One region of the Streptomyces lusitanus genome, then DNA from elsewhere that is predicted to be linked to it. Evidence: riboswitches for the same ligand, from Rfam matches in the RefSeq annotation. Region 1 holds a riboswitch; each other region holds the start of a gene.
What was found. A riboswitch is a leader RNA that binds a small molecule or an ion and turns the genes downstream of it on or off. The one in region 1 is predicted to bind cyclic di-AMP.

Region 1 (4,361 bases):
GTACGGGTCCAGGAGCTGTACCCCTATGCCGCTGGTCACCAGGCCCGCCGCGATCAGCAGGCCGTCGGGGGCGACGATGCCCGCGGTCAGCATGGCCAGCCCGGCGATCAGTACCCACCAGGCGCCGGTGCGCCGGTACTCGCGGGGGCGGGTCGGGCGGCCGGTGGTGAGGGAGCGGGCGAAGCGGGGGTCCTCGTGCTCGAGTCGGGCCGCGAGGTCGACCAGGCGATCGTCGTCGGACTGGGGCACGGCTCCTCCTTTCCAGGGGGTGGCCGCCCGGTCACACCGCCGGCGGCCGTCGCTCCGGGCACCGGGACGTGCGCGGACCGTCGGCGTGCCGCGAACTCGGGCCGCATGTCCAGGAGTTTGCCCGTGCGCAGAGGTCGTCACCCGCCCGGTACGGTGCCTCCAGGGTCGCCCGGGGCGCACGGCCGGAGCCATCCGTCGCGCCCCCCAACCTCAGGGGGGACCGGTACGCAGGAGACCGCGGGCACGGGGCCGTCCGCGCCGGGAAAATGGGGACTGTCACCGATGGCGCCGCCCCCCTCCGGGGCGGAGGCTGGACGGTGACGGCCCGCGCCGCGCCCCCGGCCGCGGGCCGTCGGTGTCCTCGGCACACCGACGGCGAGGAGGCGGAACCGGGCCTGAAGGACCGGCTGGAGCTCACCCGCTACGCCATCCGGGTCGGCCTGATCGAGCCCTGACCGCACGCCCGGACGCCCGGCGACACGGGGCGTCGAACCCGGACCCCGCACCCCCGGCGGCCGAGGCATCGAGCCCGACCCCCCCCGCCCGGCGGCCGGGGCACGGACGGCTCCCGCCGCACGGGTTGCCAGACTGGAGCCGGACCGCGCAGCGGTCCCGCCGCCGCCCGCACCCGGGAGAGCCCGCCGATGCCGCACCCGTACGTCCTGCTGTCCGCCGCCGTCTCCCTCGACGGCTACCTGGACGACACCGGCCCGGAGCGGCTGCTGCTGTCGAGCCCGGCCGACTTCGACCGGGTCGACGAGGTGCGGGCGTCCGTGGACGCCATCCTGGTCGGCGCCGGCACGATCCGCGCCGACAACCCCCGGCTGCTGGTCAACTCGCCCGAGCGCCGCGCCGCCCGGGTCGCCGACGGACGCCCGGAGTACCCGCTGAAGGTCACGGTGAGCGGCTCCGGCGACCTGGATCCCGCGGCCCGCTTCTGGCACACCGGCGGCGACAAGGTCCTCTACACCACCGGCAAGGGCGCCGAACGGGCCCGCGCGCTCGGCATCGCCGCCGACGTCGTCCCGCTCGGCGACGCCCTGGACTGGCGGCGGCTGCTGGAGCACCTGCACGACGTGCGCGGGGTGCGGCGGCTGATGGTGGAGGGCGGCGGCCGGATCCACACCCAGCTGATGACCCAGGGCCTCGCCGACGAGGTCCAGCTGGTCCTCGCCCCGCTGTTCGTCGGCGACCCGGACGCCCCCCGCCTGTTCGGGCCCGGCTCCTACCAGGGCGGACGGCTTCGCCTGGTCGAGACCCGGCCCGTCGGCGACGTCGTCCTCATGCGCTACGAGCCCACCGCGCCCGGCGCCGGCGCGCCGGCGTCCGCGGCCGACCGGCACTGGCTCGCCCTCGCCTGCGAGCTGGCCGCGCAGTGCCCGCCCTCCGAGACCGCGTTCAGCGTCGGCGCCGTCGTGGTCGCCGCCGACGGCACCGAGCTGGCGCGGGGCCACTCCCGGGAGGGCGGCGACCCCGTGGTGCACGCGGAGGAGGCCGCGCTCGCCAAGGCCGACCCCACCGACCCGCGGCTGGCCGGCGCCACCGTGTACTCCAGCCTGGAGCCGTGCGCCCGCCGCGCGTCCCGGCCGGCGCCCTGCGCGCGGCTCATCCTGGACGCGGGGGTGCGCCGGGTGGTCACGGCCTGGCGGGAGCCGGACACCTTCGTGACGGACGCCGACGGCAGCGCGGTGCTGGCGGAGGGGGGCGCCACGGTGCTGGTCCTGCCGGAGTACGAGCAGCGCGCGAAGGCGCCGAACGCGCACCTGCTGGGCGGCTGAACGCCCCCGGAGGAAAGGGATGTGCGGGGGACTCCGCGGATGCCGTACACTGGTGTTTACCGACGCGGGGTGGAGCAGCTCGGTAGCTCGCTGGGCTCATAACCCAGAGGTCGCAGGTTCAAATCCTGTCCCCGCTACTGAAGGCCGAGGGCCGGAATCCGAGAGGATTCCGGCCCTCGGTGTTTTTCCGTGCCGCCACTCGCACCCCCTTACCCTTCACGCACAGTGAGCGAACGGCCTCGGATCGCATAACAACTGACGTACCGTCAAATCTGACCGGCCGTCCGAGGCGCGGTCAACTCGCCCGTTTTCACCCGCTCATGGCGCTTACGTCCGTGCGGAAATCGTTAACGATCAAGAGGAACGGCTTGGAATCCGGCCCCCGCGTCTATTAACGTTCGATAACGCAGCGCGGTCGTCCCAGCCGTCACAGAAGTCGGCTCCGTGCGCACGCGCCGAATCCCGCGAGGGAACCGGGGAACCACCTCAATGGGGTGAATCGGGCGGACATCGCCGTGGAAACACGGTCGTGGACGCGCGTAGGAGACCTTCCTGCTCCGAACCCGTCAGCTAACCCGGTAGGCGAGAAGGAAGGAAAGGAGCGCGCCCACGTGGCGTCCAACCCGCCTGCCCCCGAGGCCCCGTTCAAGCCGAGCGACACCTTCGCCTACGGCGCCCCCGGCGCCGACGAGGGGCCCTTCGAGGAGTGGAACCCCACCGCGGAGTCCGTGCGCCCCGTGCGCGGCCGGCACCGCGTCGCCAAGCAGCGCGGAGGCGGACTCGCCCGCAGCTCCACCGTCCTGGGCGTCGGCGTCATAGCCGCCGTCGGCGCCGGCGGCATGGCCAGCGCCCAGACCGGCAAGCCGCCCGTCTCCATCTCCATGCCCGACCTGCCCAACGTGGGTTCCCTCATCTCCGACGAGGAAACACCGAAGGGCTCCAGCACCCCCCTCAGCGACATCGGCATGACCACCGCCGACACCGACGAGGGCGCCGCCGACGCCGGTGAGGCGCTGCGCGCCCGCATCATGGCGCAGGTCGAGCAGCAGCAGGGCCAGGCGCAGAGCAAGGCGCAGGCCGCCGCCCTCGCCGCCGCCGAGAAGGAGGCCGCCGAGGCCGCCGCCAAGGCGGAGCAGGAGGCCAAGGAGAAGGCCGAGGCCGCGAAGAAGAAGGCGGAGGAGGAGGCCGCGAAGAAGGCCGAGGCCGAGCGCCTCGCCGAGCTGGCCAAGCAGTACGCCCTGCCGACCTCCTCGTACACCATCACCTCGACCTTCGGTCAGGCCGGCGCCTACTGGTCCTCCGGCTACCACACCGGACTCGACTTCGCCGCCCCCACCGGCACCCTGATCAAGGCCGTCCACACCGGCACGATCACCTCCGCCGGCTGGGACGGCAGCTACGGCTACAAGACCGTGCTCACCCTCGACGACGGCACCGAGATCTGGTACGCCCACCAGTCGTCGATCAACGTCAGCGTCGGCCAGAAGGTCAACACCGGCGACGTGATCGGCCGCGTCGGGGCCACCGGCAACGTGACCGGCGCCCACCTCCACCTCGAGGTCCACACCGCAGGCTCCGGCGGCATCGACCCGGCCGCCTGGCTGGCCGGCAAGGGCCTCAGCATCTGAACCACCCCGGCGGCCGCGTCCCGGCCGCCGTCGCCGTGAACGCCGGCAGTCCCGACGACGACCCCCCGACGTCAGGGCTGCCGGTTCCGCATGTCCGGGGCCTTCTCAGCGGCGGTAGGGGTTCTCCCCGTACGCCGGATACGGCGGCTGCCCCGGCGCCGGCCACGGTGCGGACACCGGCCCGTACGCCCATCCCGCGCCGTACGGCACCGGGGGCGCCGTGAGCCGGGCCGCGTGCTCCAGCGCCGGGCGGGCCGCCGCGCGCCGGTGCCACAGCTCCAGCAGCAGCTCCCGCTCCCGGGTCACGAAGTCCGCCCCCGCCTTCCCCGCGCGGCCCCGGTGTCGCAGGAACGCCAGCGACGTCGCGTACGCCTCGTACTGGGCGACCGCCCGCGCCGCCGGCCTGCCTCCGTGCTCGCGGGCGAACTTCCGGGCGAGCCGCCGGGCCCGCATCGAACCCAGCGCGAACGGCTCCGCCGGACGCAGCCAGCCGGCCACCGCGTACGCGGGCAGCTCCTTGCGCACGGTGCGCAGCTCCCGCTGCCGCGTCCACACCACCAGCCAGGTCAGCAGCCCGAACGTCGGCACCATGAACGCCCCGTACACGGCGATGAAGCCGAACTGGCCCAGCGTCGCGGAGCCGTTCCACAGGGCGTGCATGCCCATCGCGAGCAGCAGCCCGGCCAGCGGGAACAGCACGCGCCGA
Region 2 (4,361 bases), on a different contig from region 1:
ACCGTGCCCAGGGCCTCCCGGGCCTCGTTGAGCCGCGCCTGGGCGCGGGCCGTCTCGTCCTGGAGGTCGCGCAGCCGCTGCCGCGCCGAATCCGCCTTTTCCTTGGCGCCGTTGTACTTCTCGGTGGCGACCTCGGCCTCGCGGTACAGGCGGTCCACGTCGGCACCGGTGAGGGCGGGCGCCGGCTGCGGCGCCGCGTGCCCCGCTCCGTCGAAGCCGGCCGCGGTGGCCGCTCCGGCGAGGACGACGGTGGCGGCCGCACGGACCGTGGTGCCGCCCGTCGGACGCTGCCGTGACCTGCGGTGCGCTGCCACCCTCGCTGCCGTCCTTCCCACTGGCGTCCGCCGGGGCCGGACGTCTGCCCGGCAGTCCGGCGGCGGGGTGACGGGGGAGCCGCCCGCCGCCGGACCCTTTCTTCGGCGGTGGTGTCCGGCCGCCGCTCCTGGCCCGAGCGGCGATGCGGAGCCGGTCACCTGGGGCAGGACGCTAGGCCGGGCCGTGCGGGGCGGGATACGGGTTGTGCGGAACTGTCGCCCTCGGACCGCCGGGTGACCGTAAGTGACCGACGGGCCGCTCACGCGGCTTCGCTCTCACTCAGGGTGATGACCGATGTGGTGAAGGCGGGAAGGGTGAGGGCGGCGGAATGCTATGGGGCGCCCCTGGCTAGGCTCCGGCCTCATGGACGTACTCATCCACATCTTCGTCGGTCTGCACATCATCGGTATCGCGTCGCTGCTCGGCGGCTTCCTCACCCAGATGAAGGCGATGGGCGCGGGCACCGCCCGCTTCGTCCCCGCGATGCTGCACGGCGCGCTGACGATGCTGGTCACGGGCGTGGTGCTGGTGGGCCTCAACCAGGCCCAGGACTACTCCGTGGACAACATCAAGATCGGCGTGAAGCTCGCGCTGCTGGTCGTGATCCTCGGCCTGGTCTACGTGAAGCGGGACGAGGAGAAGGTGGACAAGGGGCTCTTCGGCCTGGTCGGCCTGCTGACCGTGACGAACATCTTCATCGCGGTCCTCTGGACCTGAGCCCGCGTTGCCGGCCGTCAGGCCGGGCGGACGATGCTGTGGATCGCGGACTCGCCGTCGTAGTAGACGGACTCCTCGCGGACGTACGCGCCCGGCTTCGGGGCGTGGATCATCATGCCGTTGCCGATGTAGATGCCCACGTGCGTGACGTCGTCGTAGAAGAAGACCAGGTCGCCGGGCTGGGCCTGGGACACCGGGACGGTGGTGCCCGCGTTCACCTGGTCGTAGGTGGTGCGCGGGAGGGAGACGCCGGCGGCCTTCCAGGCGGCCTGGGTGAGCCCCGAGCAGTCGTAGGAGCCGGGACCGGTCGCGCCCCAGACGTACGGCTTGCCGATCTGCGCGCGGGCGAAGGCGAGGACCTTCTCGGCCTTGGCGGCGTACGAGGAGTCGGCCGGGGGCGTGTCGGCCGAGCCCGTGGACCCCGACCCGGAGCCCTCCGAGGAGCCGCCACCCTGCTGCGCGGCCTCCTCACGCTCCTGCTGCTCCGCCTGCTCCTGCTCGGCCTGCTGCCGGGCCAGCTCCGCCGCCTTGCGGGCGGCCTCCTGCTGCTTGCGCTTCTCGATCGCGGCGAGCCGCGCCTTCTCCTCGGCGGTCAGCTCCGACAGCAGTTCGCGCGCGTCGGCGAGCTTCTTCTGGACGGTGGCCTTGGCCGTCTTCAGGTCGCCCTGCGTCTCGGTGAGCGTCCGGAGGCTCTCGGTGGCCTCCTGCCGCTTCTTCATCGTCTCGGTCTGCTGGGAGACGTAGTCGTCCACCGCCGCCTTCTGGCGGCCGGTCATCCGGTCCAGCACCTGACGCTGGTCGAAGACGTCCTGCGGGGTCTCCGCGAGCAGGAACGTCGCGGTGTCGGGCATGCCCGCGCCGGTGCGGTACTGGGCGGCCGCGTAGGAGCCCAGTTCCGCGCGCGCCTCGTTCAGCTTCTGCGTGCGCTGCGCCACGTCGTCGAGGAGGGTGTCGACCTCCTTGCGCTGCTTGGTCGTCTTCTCCTTGGCCGCGTTGTACTTCTCCGTCGCCGACTCGGCCTGGCGGTAGAGGTCGCCGACCTTCTTCTCGACCTCCTCCAGGCTCGGCCGGTCGTCGCCGGGGGCGGCGTCGGCGGTCTGGGAGAGCAGGGCCACGGAGGTGAGCGCGGCCGTGGCGAGAGCAGGGGTGCGTATGCCGGCCACGCGCGCGCCGGGAGTGCGCGACTTACGGTGCGACGCCAAGGGAGGCGACTCCTTCCAAAGCTCCGCCTACCGGGTTAGCTGTCGGGTTCGGGCGGGTGTATTGATCGGAAGGGTTGCCCTACGGCCTGCTCCGAAGAGTGGGCCGATTCACCCCAAGTCTCGGTGGGTCCCCGGCTCCGGCTGCCACGGCGGACAGTGACGGACTCGGCGGAGGCCGCGCGGTCCGGCGAGGTTCGCCGGCGGGGGACGAGCGGCCCGGACGGCACGGTAGCCAACTGGTGTGGCCCTTGTGAAGGTTGATGGGCGATATGCCCGATACATTTTCGTGACCTTGTGGGCGGTGTCACGCAGGGTGAGCCGGTGACCGTGGAGGGTGCCCGGCGGCGGGTCGCCCGGCGGAGGGGCGGGATGTTTCCGGGGCGGGCCCGGGTTGTCGGTGGAGCGCCCTAGACTCGGAGAGCGATGAGCAGCCTCTTTGACGACAGCTTCCTGGCGGACCTCCAGGCCCAGCGCGGCCCGGCGGACGAGCCCCCGCCGCCACCCGAGGACGAGCATGCGCCGGAGCCCCTGCCGGACGACCTGTTCGGCGGGAAGTTCGACGTGCCCCCGGACCGGGACACGTACTACCGGGACGGCGCCCCCCGCCCGGTGATCGACTCCGCCGCGCTGCTGGAGGGGCTGAACGACAACCAGCGCGCCGCGGTCGTGCACTCCGGCTCCCCCCTGCTCATCGTGGCCGGAGCCGGGTCGGGCAAGACCCGTGTGCTCACCCACCGCATCGCCCACCTGCTCGCCGAGCGGGGCGTCCACCCGGGCCAGATCCTCGCGATCACCTTCACCAACAAGGCCGCCGGCGAGATGAAGGAGCGCGTCGAGCAGCTCGTCGGCCCGCGCGCCAACGCCATGTGGGTCATGACGTTCCACAGCGCGTGCGTGCGCATCCTGCGCCGCGAGTCCAAGAAGCTCGGCTTCACGTCGTCCTTCTCGATCTACGACGCCGCCGACTCCAAACGCCTGATGGCCCTGGTCTGCCGGGACCTGGACCTCGACCCCAAGCGCTTCCCGCCCAAGTCCTTCAGCGCCAAGATCAGCAACCTGAAGAACGAGCTGATCGACGAGGAGGACTTCGCCGCCCAGGCGACCGACGGCTTCGAGAAGACCCTCGCCCAGGCCTACGCGCTCTACCAGTCCCGCCTGCGCGAGGCGAACGCGCTGGACTTCGACGACCTGATCATGACGACGGTCAATCTGCTCCGCGCCTTCCCGGACGTCGCCGAGCACTACCGCCGCCGCTTCCGGCACGTCCTGGTCGACGAGTACCAGGACACCAACCACGCCCAGTACGCCCTGGTGCGCGAGCTCGTCGGGGGCGCCTCCGAGCACCCCGTCGACGTCCCGCCGGAGGCCGAGGTGCCGCCCGCCGAGCTGTGCGTGGTGGGCGACGCCGACCAGTCCATCTACGCCTTCCGCGGCGCGACGATCCGCAACATCCTCCAGTTCGAGGAGGACTACCCGGACGCGACGACGATCCTGCTGGAGCAGAACTACCGCTCCACGCAGACGATCCTGTCCGCCGCCAACGCCGTCATCGAGCGCAACGAGTCCCGCCGCCCGAAGAATCTGTGGACCAACGCCGGCGCCGGCGCGCTCATCACCGGCTACGTCGCCGACACCGAGCACGACGAGGCGCAGTTCGTCGCCGACGAGATAGACCGCCTCACGGACGCGGGCGAGGCCAAGGCGGGCGACGTCGCCGTCTTCTACCGCACCAACGCCCAGTCCCGTGTCTTCGAGGAGATCTTCATCCGCGTCGGCCTGCCCTACAAGGTCGTCGGCGGCGTCCGCTTCTACGAGCGCAAGGAGGTCCGGGACGTCCTGGCCTACCTGCGGGTGCTGGCCAACCCTGAGGACTCGGTGCCGCTGCGCCGCATCCTCAACGTCCCCAAGCGCGGCATCGGCGACCGCGCCGAGGCCATGATCGACGCGCTCGCCCAGCGGGAGAAGATCAGCTTCCCGCAGGCGCTGCGCCGCGTCGACGAGGCGTACGGCATGGCCGCCCGGTCGGCGAACGCGGTCAAGCGGTTCAACACGCTGATGGAGGACCTCCGTACGGTCGTCGAGTCGGGAGCGGGACCGGCGACGGTCCTCGAGGCGATCCTCGAACGC
Region 3 (4,361 bases), on a different contig from region 1:
CTGCTTGGGCTCGACCACCAGCCGGTAGGCGTCGCGGCCTGCCACCTGGGCGGTGCCGTCGACCTTCACGGACGTGGTGTCGTCGACGGCCTTCAGCGCCTCCTCCGCGAAGTCCTTCGGGGTGGCCGGGGGCCGCTGCTCGCCGCGCCGGGCCGTGTCCGCCGCGTCCGCCTCGTCGACGGTGGCGTGGTAGACCTCGTTGGACGCGCTGTCGTAGCCCCAGACGTCCTTGCCGTTGTGGATCAGGCTGTACTCGGCCGCGTTCTCCAGCAGCGACAGCTTCTGGCGGTCCGGGCCGTCGGCGGCGACGCGCAGGGTGTGCGTGCCGGACGCCAGCTCGGTGAGCCGGCCGGACGGGTCGGCGGAGGAGCCCTCGCCGTCCTCGCCTCCGCCCGCCGCGCCGGACAGCAGACCGCTCTCCAGCCCGCCGAGGTTCGGCAGCCCGAGGTCGGTGGTGATCTTCACGGTGCCGGACAGCCGCTCCACGTCCGACTGCGCGATCTTCTCGATGAGCTGCGCGGCGGTGATCTCCGGCAGGTCGGGGTCGCCGGAGTCGGCGAGCGCCGGGACGAGTCCGATCGTCGCGGCCGCCACGCCCATCACGGTGACGGGGACGACGTACCGCGCGGCCCTGCGGCGGCCGGCGCTCCGCTCCTCGACCTCCCCCGCGGTCGTCGTGTCGTCGGTCTCGTTCGGTGCCATGTGTGCCCTCCGTGGTCGGCGGCGGCTTCCGTCCGTGTCCTCGCAGCAGTTCGGCCCGGGCCGCCATTCTCACCCGAAACGGTGAGAAGTGGTGTTGTCCGTCGTGGTCCATCTGACCAAATCCGCGGGACGGAATCGTCAGACCGCGGGCTCAACTCCGCGTACTGCTGCGGTATGACACGGACGACGCAGGCTCACCCGCCCCGTAGGGGTCACCCGGGTACCGGAGGCGTACGGGGGCAGCCGGGCGGGACGGCCCGGCTGCACAGCCGGCTGGGGCGACCGGGCGGGGCAGGGGCGGGTGTCAGCCGGCCCGGTGCACCACGGCGTCGCACAGCTCGACGAGCGCCGCCTTGGCGGGGCCGTCCGGCAGCGGGGCGAGCGCGGCACGCGCCTCCTCGGCGTAGCGCACGGTGTCCCGGCGGGCCTGGCCGAGCGCGGGGTGGGCGCGCAGCAGGCGCAGGGCCTCGGCGTGCCGGGCGTCGTCGGTGAGGTCGGAGTCGAGCAGCTCGCACAGGGCGAGGTCCTCGGCGAGGCCGAGCCGGGCCGCCCGCTCGCGCAGCCGCAGCACGGGCAGGGTGGCGATGCCCTCGCGCAGGTCGGTGCCGGGGGTCTTGCCGGACTCGTGGGAGTCGGAGGCGATGTCGAGGACGTCGTCGGCGAGCTGGAAGGCGACGCCGAGCCGCTCGCCGTACTGCGTGAGGACGTCCACCACGGTCTCGTCGGCGCCGGACATCATCGCGCCGAACCGGCAGGAGACGGCGACCAGGGAGCCGGTCTTGCCGCCGAGCACGTCCAGGTAGTGGTCGACCGGGTCGCGGCCGTCCTGCGGGCCCGCGGTCTCCAGGATCTGGCCGGTGACCAGCCGCTCGAACGCCTCGGCCTGCACCCGCACCGCCTCCGGGCCGAGGTCGGCCAGGATGTGCGAGGCGCGGGCGAAGAGGAAGTCGCCGGTGAGCACGGCGACCGAGTTGCCCCAGCGGGTGTTCGCGCTCGCGACCCCGCGCCGCACCTCGGCCTCGTCCATCACGTCGTCGTGGTAGAGCGTGGCCAGGTGGGTGAGCTCCACCACGACGGCCGACGGCACGATGCCGGGCGCGTAGGGGTCCCCGAACCGGGCGGAGAGCATCACGAGCAGCGGGCGGAACCGCTTGCCGCCGGCCCGCACCAGGTGCTGGGCGGCCTCCGTGATGAACGGCACCTCGCTCTTGGTGGCTTCGAGCAGCCCTTCCTCGACAGCCGTCAATCCGGCCTGGACATCGGCTTCCAGAGCCTGGTCCCGCACGCTCAGCCCGAACGGCCCGACGACGGTCACGAGGGGTCTCCTGTCTGCTGGTGTCTGCTGGCGGTTACACGGTTTGTCGATAGGTCGCTGCCACCACTCGACTCAGCGTATCCGGTCAGGTTTCGATCACCGCCAGGGCCCGGGGTCACAAGCAGGGCGATACGGGATCAGAAGCGGAGTGTTTTTGATCGGCTGATAACAACGGACATACCTCGGCTTCCCGGACACAGTGACCTCTGAACCATCCTGCCCCACCCCTGAGTCCGATTTGCCGGTCTTGGTGCGCCAATTCCTCTTGGTCGCAAATGCACTCACGGCCACCGGTCCGTGAAGTGGGTCACGCGCACACCGGTCGCCGGGCCACCCTCGCACACGCCCGTCCTTCCGTTCCACGCAACGGAGTTGACCCTTGGCGATCGCAAAGGGTCAAGCACCCAAAACCACCCATCCCAAGATCAAACGGGGCCTTGTGTGATCGTCGCACTTGTTCCCGACATCTGCTCTCGCATACGTTCCGGGCCTGCCGGGTGGACGCCCAGTCCTGCCGCCACCCGCATCACACCCGACGACAACTCACGCACGGCAGGAGCGGGGGACCCAGGTAAGTCGCCGTACCGGACACCGCGCCGGGACGGCTGGGGGTGAAGCCATGCCCGAAGGGGCACGGCCGGGCACTCTCCCGCCCGAACCCGACAGCTCACCTCGCAGGCGTAGGAGAGGAACCTCAGACATGCCCGTCATCGCTTCGTCGCGCCGCCGCCTCGTCCGCTCCCTCGCCGTCGCCGGCACCGGCGTCGCCGTGGTCGCGCTGCCGCTGTTCGGCGCCACCAGCGCCTCCGCGGCCCCCACGACCCAGGCCACGACCGCCGCCTCCACGACCGCGTACCCGGACAACCTCGACGGCTGGATCCGCGAGGCGATGGACATCATGGCGCAGAACGGCATCCCCGGCTCCTACGACTCCATCCACCGCAACATCATGCGGGAGTCGTCCGGCAACCCGGCCGCCATCAACCTGTGGGACTCCAACGCCGCCATGGGCACCCCGTCGAAGGGCCTGCTCCAGGTCATCGACCCGACCTTCCAGGCGTACCACGTGCCCGGCACCGCCTTCGACCCGTTCGACCCGGTCGCCAACATCGCCGCGGCCTGCAACTACGCCGCCGACCGCTACGGCTCGATCGACAACGTCTTCGGCGCGTACTGAGCCGACCTCTGACGGCCGAGACCGGCCGTCTGCCCGAACAGTCGCTCGAGGACGACGGCCACGCCGTCGTCCTCGTTCGACGAGGTGACCTCGTCGGCCACCGCCTTCAGCTCCGGGTGCGCGTTGGCCATGGCGACGCCGTGGCCCGCCCACCGGAGCATCGGGACGTCGTTCGGCATGTCCCCGAACGCGATCGTGTCCTCGGGGCGCAGCCCCAGATGCCCGGCGGCCAGCGCGAGACCGGTCGCCTTGGTGACCCCGCACGGCTGGAGCTCCACCGTGCCCGGCCCCGACATCGTGACCGTGGCCAGCGAGCCGACCACGGACCGGGCCGCCGCCGTCAGCGCGTCGTCCGACAGCTCCGGGTGGCGCAGCAGCACCTTGCTGATCGGCCGCGCCCACAGGTCGTCGCGCCGCTCCACCCGCACCGCCGGAAGCGTCGGGTGCGGCATCCGGTAGCCCGGCTCGATCAGCGTCAGCCCGTCGACCCCGTCCTGGTCGACCGCGGCGTACACCTCCCCCACCTCGGCCTCGATCTTGCCGAGCGCGGTCTCCGCCAGCTCCCGGTCCAGCCGGACCGACCACAGCATCCGGTGCGCGGCGGCGTCGTAGACCTGCGCGCCCTGTCCGCACACCGCGAGCCCCGTGCAGCCGAGGTCGTCGAGCAGCGACCGCACTCTGGGGGCCGGGCGGCCGGTCACCACGAGGTGCCGGGCACCGGCCCGCTCGGCCCGGGCGAGGGCGGCGAGGGAGCGGTCGGAGAGAGTGTCGTCACCGCGCAGCAGCGTCCCGTCCAGGTCGGTGGCGATGAGAGAACAATCGGTGGGTGCGGCCATGATCAGAGAATACGGACAAGAGGACCGTCCGATTCACCGCGCTCGTATGCCCTCGCATTGCGTGCGATTTGCCTTCTTGTGCCGCCGGATCACGACCGGTTGAGAACTGTTTTCCCTTGTGACCGAGCACGCCGCGCTCCACCGGACCCGGGCCCGGCTCCTTGTTTCGTGCTGCGCCCCTGTGAGCCGTCCCCTATTGCAGGAGCCCACCGGGACGCGACCCCGTAACGTGTGGCACGGCCACGGACACGTGGCGCACCCGCGCACACGAAAGCGAGGCAGCACCCGATGCCCCCCTTCGATGTCCCCGAGGGCGACCCCTTCGGCCCGC
Region 4 (4,361 bases), on a different contig from region 1:
GGCTCCCAGGGCGACATCGTGCGGGTCCACCCCGGCGAGGAGTGGCTGTACGTGCTCAAGGGACGGCTGCGGCTGCGCCTCGGCGACACCCTGCACCGGCTGTCCCCGGGCGACAGCGCCCACTTCGACTCGCTCACCCCGCACCGCATCGCCGCGCAGGACGCCGACGGGGTCGAGCTGCTGTTCGTCCACACCCTGCTGCAGAGTCCCACGGCCGCCCTGTGCCTGGGCCCGACCCCTGGAGAGACCCCGTGAGCGGCAAGGACATGGAGGAGAAGTTTCCCCGGGCCCTGTGGGTCCGGCTGTTCGTCTACATCGTGGTCGGGCACCTGTTCGCGGCCTTCATCTACTTCCTCTTCGAGATCGCGCCGAAGAAGTAGCGCGGGCCGAGCGAGCAGGACACGCGGGGGCGGCGGAGGCGGTCGTCAGTCGAGCAGGCGCTCGCGCAGCCGCTCCCGGTGGGCCGGCGTGAGACCGAGCCCCTGCTCCAGGTAGGCGTCCACGCCGCCCCAGGTCTCCTCGACCGTCGCGAAGGCGGCCGCCAGATACTCCTCGCGCGCGTCGAAGAGCGGGCTGAGCAGCTCCATGACCTCGGGGGAGTAGGCGTCCGCGGAGGTGCCGCTGCGGCGCACCTTGTAGCGGCGGTGCTTGGCGTTGGACTTCAGGTAGTCCTCGACGATCGCGTCGCGCTCCACGCCCAGGGAGAGCAGGGTCACCGCCACCGAGAGGCCCGCGCGGTCCTTGCCGGCCGCGCAGTGCATCAGCGCGGGGACGCTGTCCTCGGCGAGCGCGCGCAGCACCTGAGCGTGCTCGGCGGTGCGCTCCTTGATGATCATGCGGTACGAGGTGATCATCCGGTCGGCGCCCTGGCCGTCGGCCAGGATCGCGCGCAGCTGGTCCAGGTCGCCGTCGCGCACCATCTTCCAGAACTCCGCGCCGTCGGCCGGGTCGCTCAGCGGCAGGTTGACGTTGCGCACGCCCGGCAGCGCGACGTCCGGCCCTTCCAGCTTCTGGTCGGCCGCGTTGCGGAAGTCGAACACGGTGTGCAGGCCGAGCGAGGCGAGGAAGGCGGCGTCCTCGGCGGTGGCGTGGGCGAGGTGACCACTGCGGAACAGCACCCCGTGCCGCACCCGCCGTCCGTCCACCGTGGGCAGCCCGCCCACGTCGCGGAAGTTGCGCACACCGGTCAGCCGGGGCTCGGTCGACGGGATCTCCTGCGTCACGGACGGCTCCTCCCACTCCGCGCCGTCGCCGCGGCTCGTCGACGGGCACCACTCGACGATACGACATACCTGCCTGGGGCAATGAGCTGCCGGCCGCCCTCACGGTGTTGGATTGTGTCGCTTTTTGTTCGCTCGCGGGAAGCGGGCCACGGGTCGCTGTCGCCAAGATCAAGATGTCGCGATTGTGGTGGCCGGCCCGTCCGACATCATCTTGATTGATGCGTTCTGTCCGATTGGGGCGTTTGAGGTTAACGTGCCCCTGTAGAAGGGGAATTGAGGATGGGTCGCGTGAGCATCGTCATACCGGTGACCGTGCGCTGTCGCCATGCTCACGTAATCCCCTTCCGTGACAAGGGAATTCGCCCGCCGCTCGTTTTCCAGATCGACGCACGGTGACGTCTTTTCCGCCTTTCGATCACGGAAAAAGCGGGTTCGCGGGAACACGCGCTTGTTTCGCCGCGTCGGGGTCGCTTACGTTCCCAACCGATCCGGACGGACGCCTAATCCTGCCGCCGCCCGGAGCCCGCACACACTGACCCGACGTACGGCAGGAGCGGGGGACCCACAGGTACAACTGCCTGTTCCGGACCCCGGAAACAGGCTTGGGGTTAAGCCGCGCAGCGACGCGGCCGGACATCTCCAGTCCGCACCCGACAGCTCACCTCGTAGGCGCCGGAGAGGAATTCGTCATGCCCGCGAAGGGTAAGCACCGCCGTACCAAGGCTCAGCGTTTCACCCGCTCCATCGCCGTCGCCGGAACCGGCGGCGCCGCTCTCGCCCTGCCGTTCCTCGGCGCCACCGGCGCGCACGCCGCGACGCCGGAGTCGGCCCCCCAGACGTCGGTCCAGTCGCTGTCCGTCACCGGCCAGCAGGCCAAGGCCGAACAGGGCGACGAGGCCCGCACGTACACCGTGAAGGCCGGCGACTACCTCGCCAAGATCGCCGAGTCCGAGCACGTCGACGGTGGCTGGAAGCAGCTCTACGCGGACAACCGCGAGGCCGTCGGTGACGACCCGTCACTCATCCACCCGGGTCTGAAGCTCTCCGTCGACGGCAAGGCCGCCGCCACGAGCACGCCGAAGCAGTCCACGGCGCCGCAGACCGCCAAGCCCGCCGCGCCCAAGGCCGAGGCGCCCGCCGAGAAGCCGGCCGAGCAGCCCGCGCAGCAGTCGTCCGAGGAGTCCTCCTCCGACGACACCGCCGCCCAGACCGCTCCGTCCTCCGGCTTCACCGCCCCGGTGTCCGGCGGCAGCGTCGGCACCGCCTACAAGGTGGCCGGCAGCATGTGGTCCAGCGGCTACCACACCGGTGCCGACTTCGTCGTTCCGACCGGCACCTCCCTGAAGGCCGTCGGCGCCGGCACCGTCGTCTCCGCCGGCTGGGGCGGCGCGTACGGCAACCAGGTCGTCATCCAGCTGAACGACGGCCACTACGCCCAGTACGCCCACCTGTCCTCGCTGTCCGTCTCGGCGGGCCAGACCGTGAGCGCCGGCCAGCAGGTCGGTCTCTCCGGTGCGACCGGCAACGTGACCGGCCCGCACCTGCACTTCGAGATCCGCACCACCCCGGACTACGGCTCGGACGTGGACCCGATCTCCTACCTCCGCTCCAAGGGCGTCTCCATCTGACCCCTTCGCGGCACCCTTCCTGACACGCGCGCCGAAGGCCGGACCCCGATCCACGGGGCCCGGCCTCCGGTGTGTCCGGGTCCGGGCGGCGGCTGCCCCCGGCCTGGCTCCCGACCCGGCTACCGGCCTGGCTATTCCGGGCTTGGCCAAAGCTTTGAGAGTGGCTTATCTCACCGCACGTCAACCCTCCCCTACGGTCGCGTAGGTCACATCGGAAGGTGAATCATGTCCGGCTGTGGCAGACGATTCGAAGAGTGACAAGGCAACAGTGATCGGGTCGTACGTGGCGGTGGGGGACAGCTTCACCGAGGGCGTCGGCGACCCCGGCCCCGACGGGGCGTTCGTCGGCTGGGCCGACCGCCTCGCCGTTCTGCTCGCGGACCGCAGACCCGAGGGCGACTTCGGTTACGTCAACCTCGCGGTGCGCGGCAAGCTGCTGGACCAGATCGTGGCCGACCAGGTCCCCCGGGCCGTCGAACTCGCCCCCGACCTGGTCTCCTTCTGCGCGGGCGGCAACGACATCCTGCGCCCCGGCACCGACCCGGACGAGGTGGCCGAGCGTTTCGAGAAGGCGGTCGCCCAGCTCGCCGCGGCGGCCGGCACGGTGCTCGTGACCACCGGGTTCGACACCCGCGGGGTCCCCCTGCTCAAGCATCTGCGCGGCAAGATCGCCACGTACAACGGGCACGTCAGGGCCGTCGCCGACCGGTACGGCTGCCCGGTGCTCGACCTGTGGTCGCTGCGCAGCGTGCAGGACCGCAGGGCGTGGGACGCCGACCGGCTGCACCTCTCACCCGAGGGACACACGCGCGTCGCGCTGCGCGCCGGGCTCGCCCTCGGCCTGAAGGTGCCCGCCGACCCGGAGCAGCCGTGGCCGCCGCTCCCGCCGCGCGGCACCCTGGAGATCCGCCGCGACGACGTCCACTGGGCCCGCGAGTTCCTGGTCCCGTGGATCGGCCGCCGCCTGCGCGGCGAATCCTCGGGCGACCACGTCACGGCGAAGGGGACGCTGTCCCCGGAGGACATCCGGTCGCGGATCGCGGCGGTCGCGTGACGGCGGGGGCGGATCCGGGGCCCCGGCGCCGGACCCGCCCCGCGGGCTTGTCCACAACCCGCCCCGGCTGTCCCGGCCGCCGCACATAATGGAAACTCCGATCGATTTCCTCTGGAGGTACCGTGGCCGCTTCTTCCGCCCCCGGAGCGGGGCCGCGTGCCCTGCGGCCGCAGGCCTTCGGCGCTGATCCCACCGGTGAGCGCATGGCGCGGATCCGCAGGTCCCCGCACTTCGCCGACGGCGTGTTCCAGAACCCGGGCGGGACGGCCCGTATGCGTCCCTCCGGGTCGGGCCGGGACCTCGCCAGGATCTACCTGGACAAGGACGCCCGCTCCCGCCGCGCCCCGCAGGGCGCCATCCCCGTGCACCCCACCACCCTCGCCGACCTGACCCGCCCGCCCGCGACCGGGCTGCGCCTGACGTGGATGGGCCACTCCAGCGTGCTCGCGGAGATCG

Region 2: it holds a riboswitch for cyclic di-AMP, as region 1 does, so the genes downstream of both, ACFOSY_RS01940 (C40 family peptidase) here and ACFOSY_RS34045 (M23 family metallopeptidase) in region 1, are expected to answer to the same signal.
Region 3: it holds a riboswitch for cyclic di-AMP, as region 1 does, so the genes downstream of both, ACFOSY_RS30815 (transglycosylase SLT domain-containing protein) here and ACFOSY_RS34045 (M23 family metallopeptidase) in region 1, are expected to answer to the same signal.
Region 4: it holds a riboswitch for cyclic di-AMP, as region 1 does, so the genes downstream of both, ACFOSY_RS11835 (M23 family metallopeptidase) here and ACFOSY_RS34045 (M23 family metallopeptidase) in region 1, are expected to answer to the same signal.

Annotation. Positions count from the first base shown of each region.
Region 1 is NZ_JBHRWL010000033.1:459,451-463,811, forward strand. It holds gene ACFOSY_RS34025 (DUF3040 domain-containing protein) at 1-249, opposite strand, end outside; gene ACFOSY_RS34030 (hypothetical protein) at 567-704, shown strand; gene ACFOSY_RS34035 (dihydrofolate reductase family protein) at 894-2,027, shown strand; tRNA gene ACFOSY_RS34040 (tRNA-Met) at 2,091-2,164, shown strand; cyclic di-AMP (ydaO/yuaA leader) riboswitch at 2,471-2,626, shown strand; gene ACFOSY_RS34045 (M23 family metallopeptidase) at 2,639-3,655, shown strand; gene ACFOSY_RS34050 (PrsW family intramembrane metalloprotease) at 3,761-4,361, opposite strand, start outside.
Region 2 is NZ_JBHRWL010000002.1:104,008-108,368, forward strand. It holds gene ACFOSY_RS01930 (C40 family peptidase) at 1-314, opposite strand, end outside; gene ACFOSY_RS01935 (hypothetical protein) at 679-1,032, shown strand; gene ACFOSY_RS01940 (C40 family peptidase) at 1,050-2,234, opposite strand; cyclic di-AMP (ydaO/yuaA leader) riboswitch at 2,242-2,415, opposite strand; gene pcrA (DNA helicase PcrA) at 2,658-4,361, shown strand, end outside.
Region 3 is NZ_JBHRWL010000030.1:30,391-34,751, reverse strand. It holds gene ACFOSY_RS30825 (LolA family protein) at 1-702, opposite strand, end outside; gene ACFOSY_RS30820 (polyprenyl synthetase family protein) at 1,007-2,017, opposite strand; cyclic di-AMP (ydaO/yuaA leader) riboswitch at 2,544-2,713, shown strand; gene ACFOSY_RS30815 (transglycosylase SLT domain-containing protein) at 2,718-3,194, shown strand; gene ACFOSY_RS30810 (HAD family hydrolase) at 3,158-4,030, opposite strand; gene fahA (fumarylacetoacetase) at 4,319-4,361, shown strand, end outside.
Region 4 is NZ_JBHRWL010000007.1:18,269-22,629, forward strand. It holds gene ACFOSY_RS11820 (helix-turn-helix domain-containing protein) at 1-255, shown strand, start outside; gene ACFOSY_RS11825 (DUF6126 family protein) at 252-380, shown strand; gene ACFOSY_RS11830 (tyrosine-protein phosphatase) at 426-1,223, opposite strand; cyclic di-AMP (ydaO/yuaA leader) riboswitch at 1,744-1,908, shown strand; gene ACFOSY_RS11835 (M23 family metallopeptidase) at 1,913-2,851, shown strand; gene ACFOSY_RS11840 (SGNH/GDSL hydrolase family protein) at 3,120-3,905, shown strand; gene ACFOSY_RS11845 (MBL fold metallo-hydrolase) at 4,028-4,361, shown strand, end outside.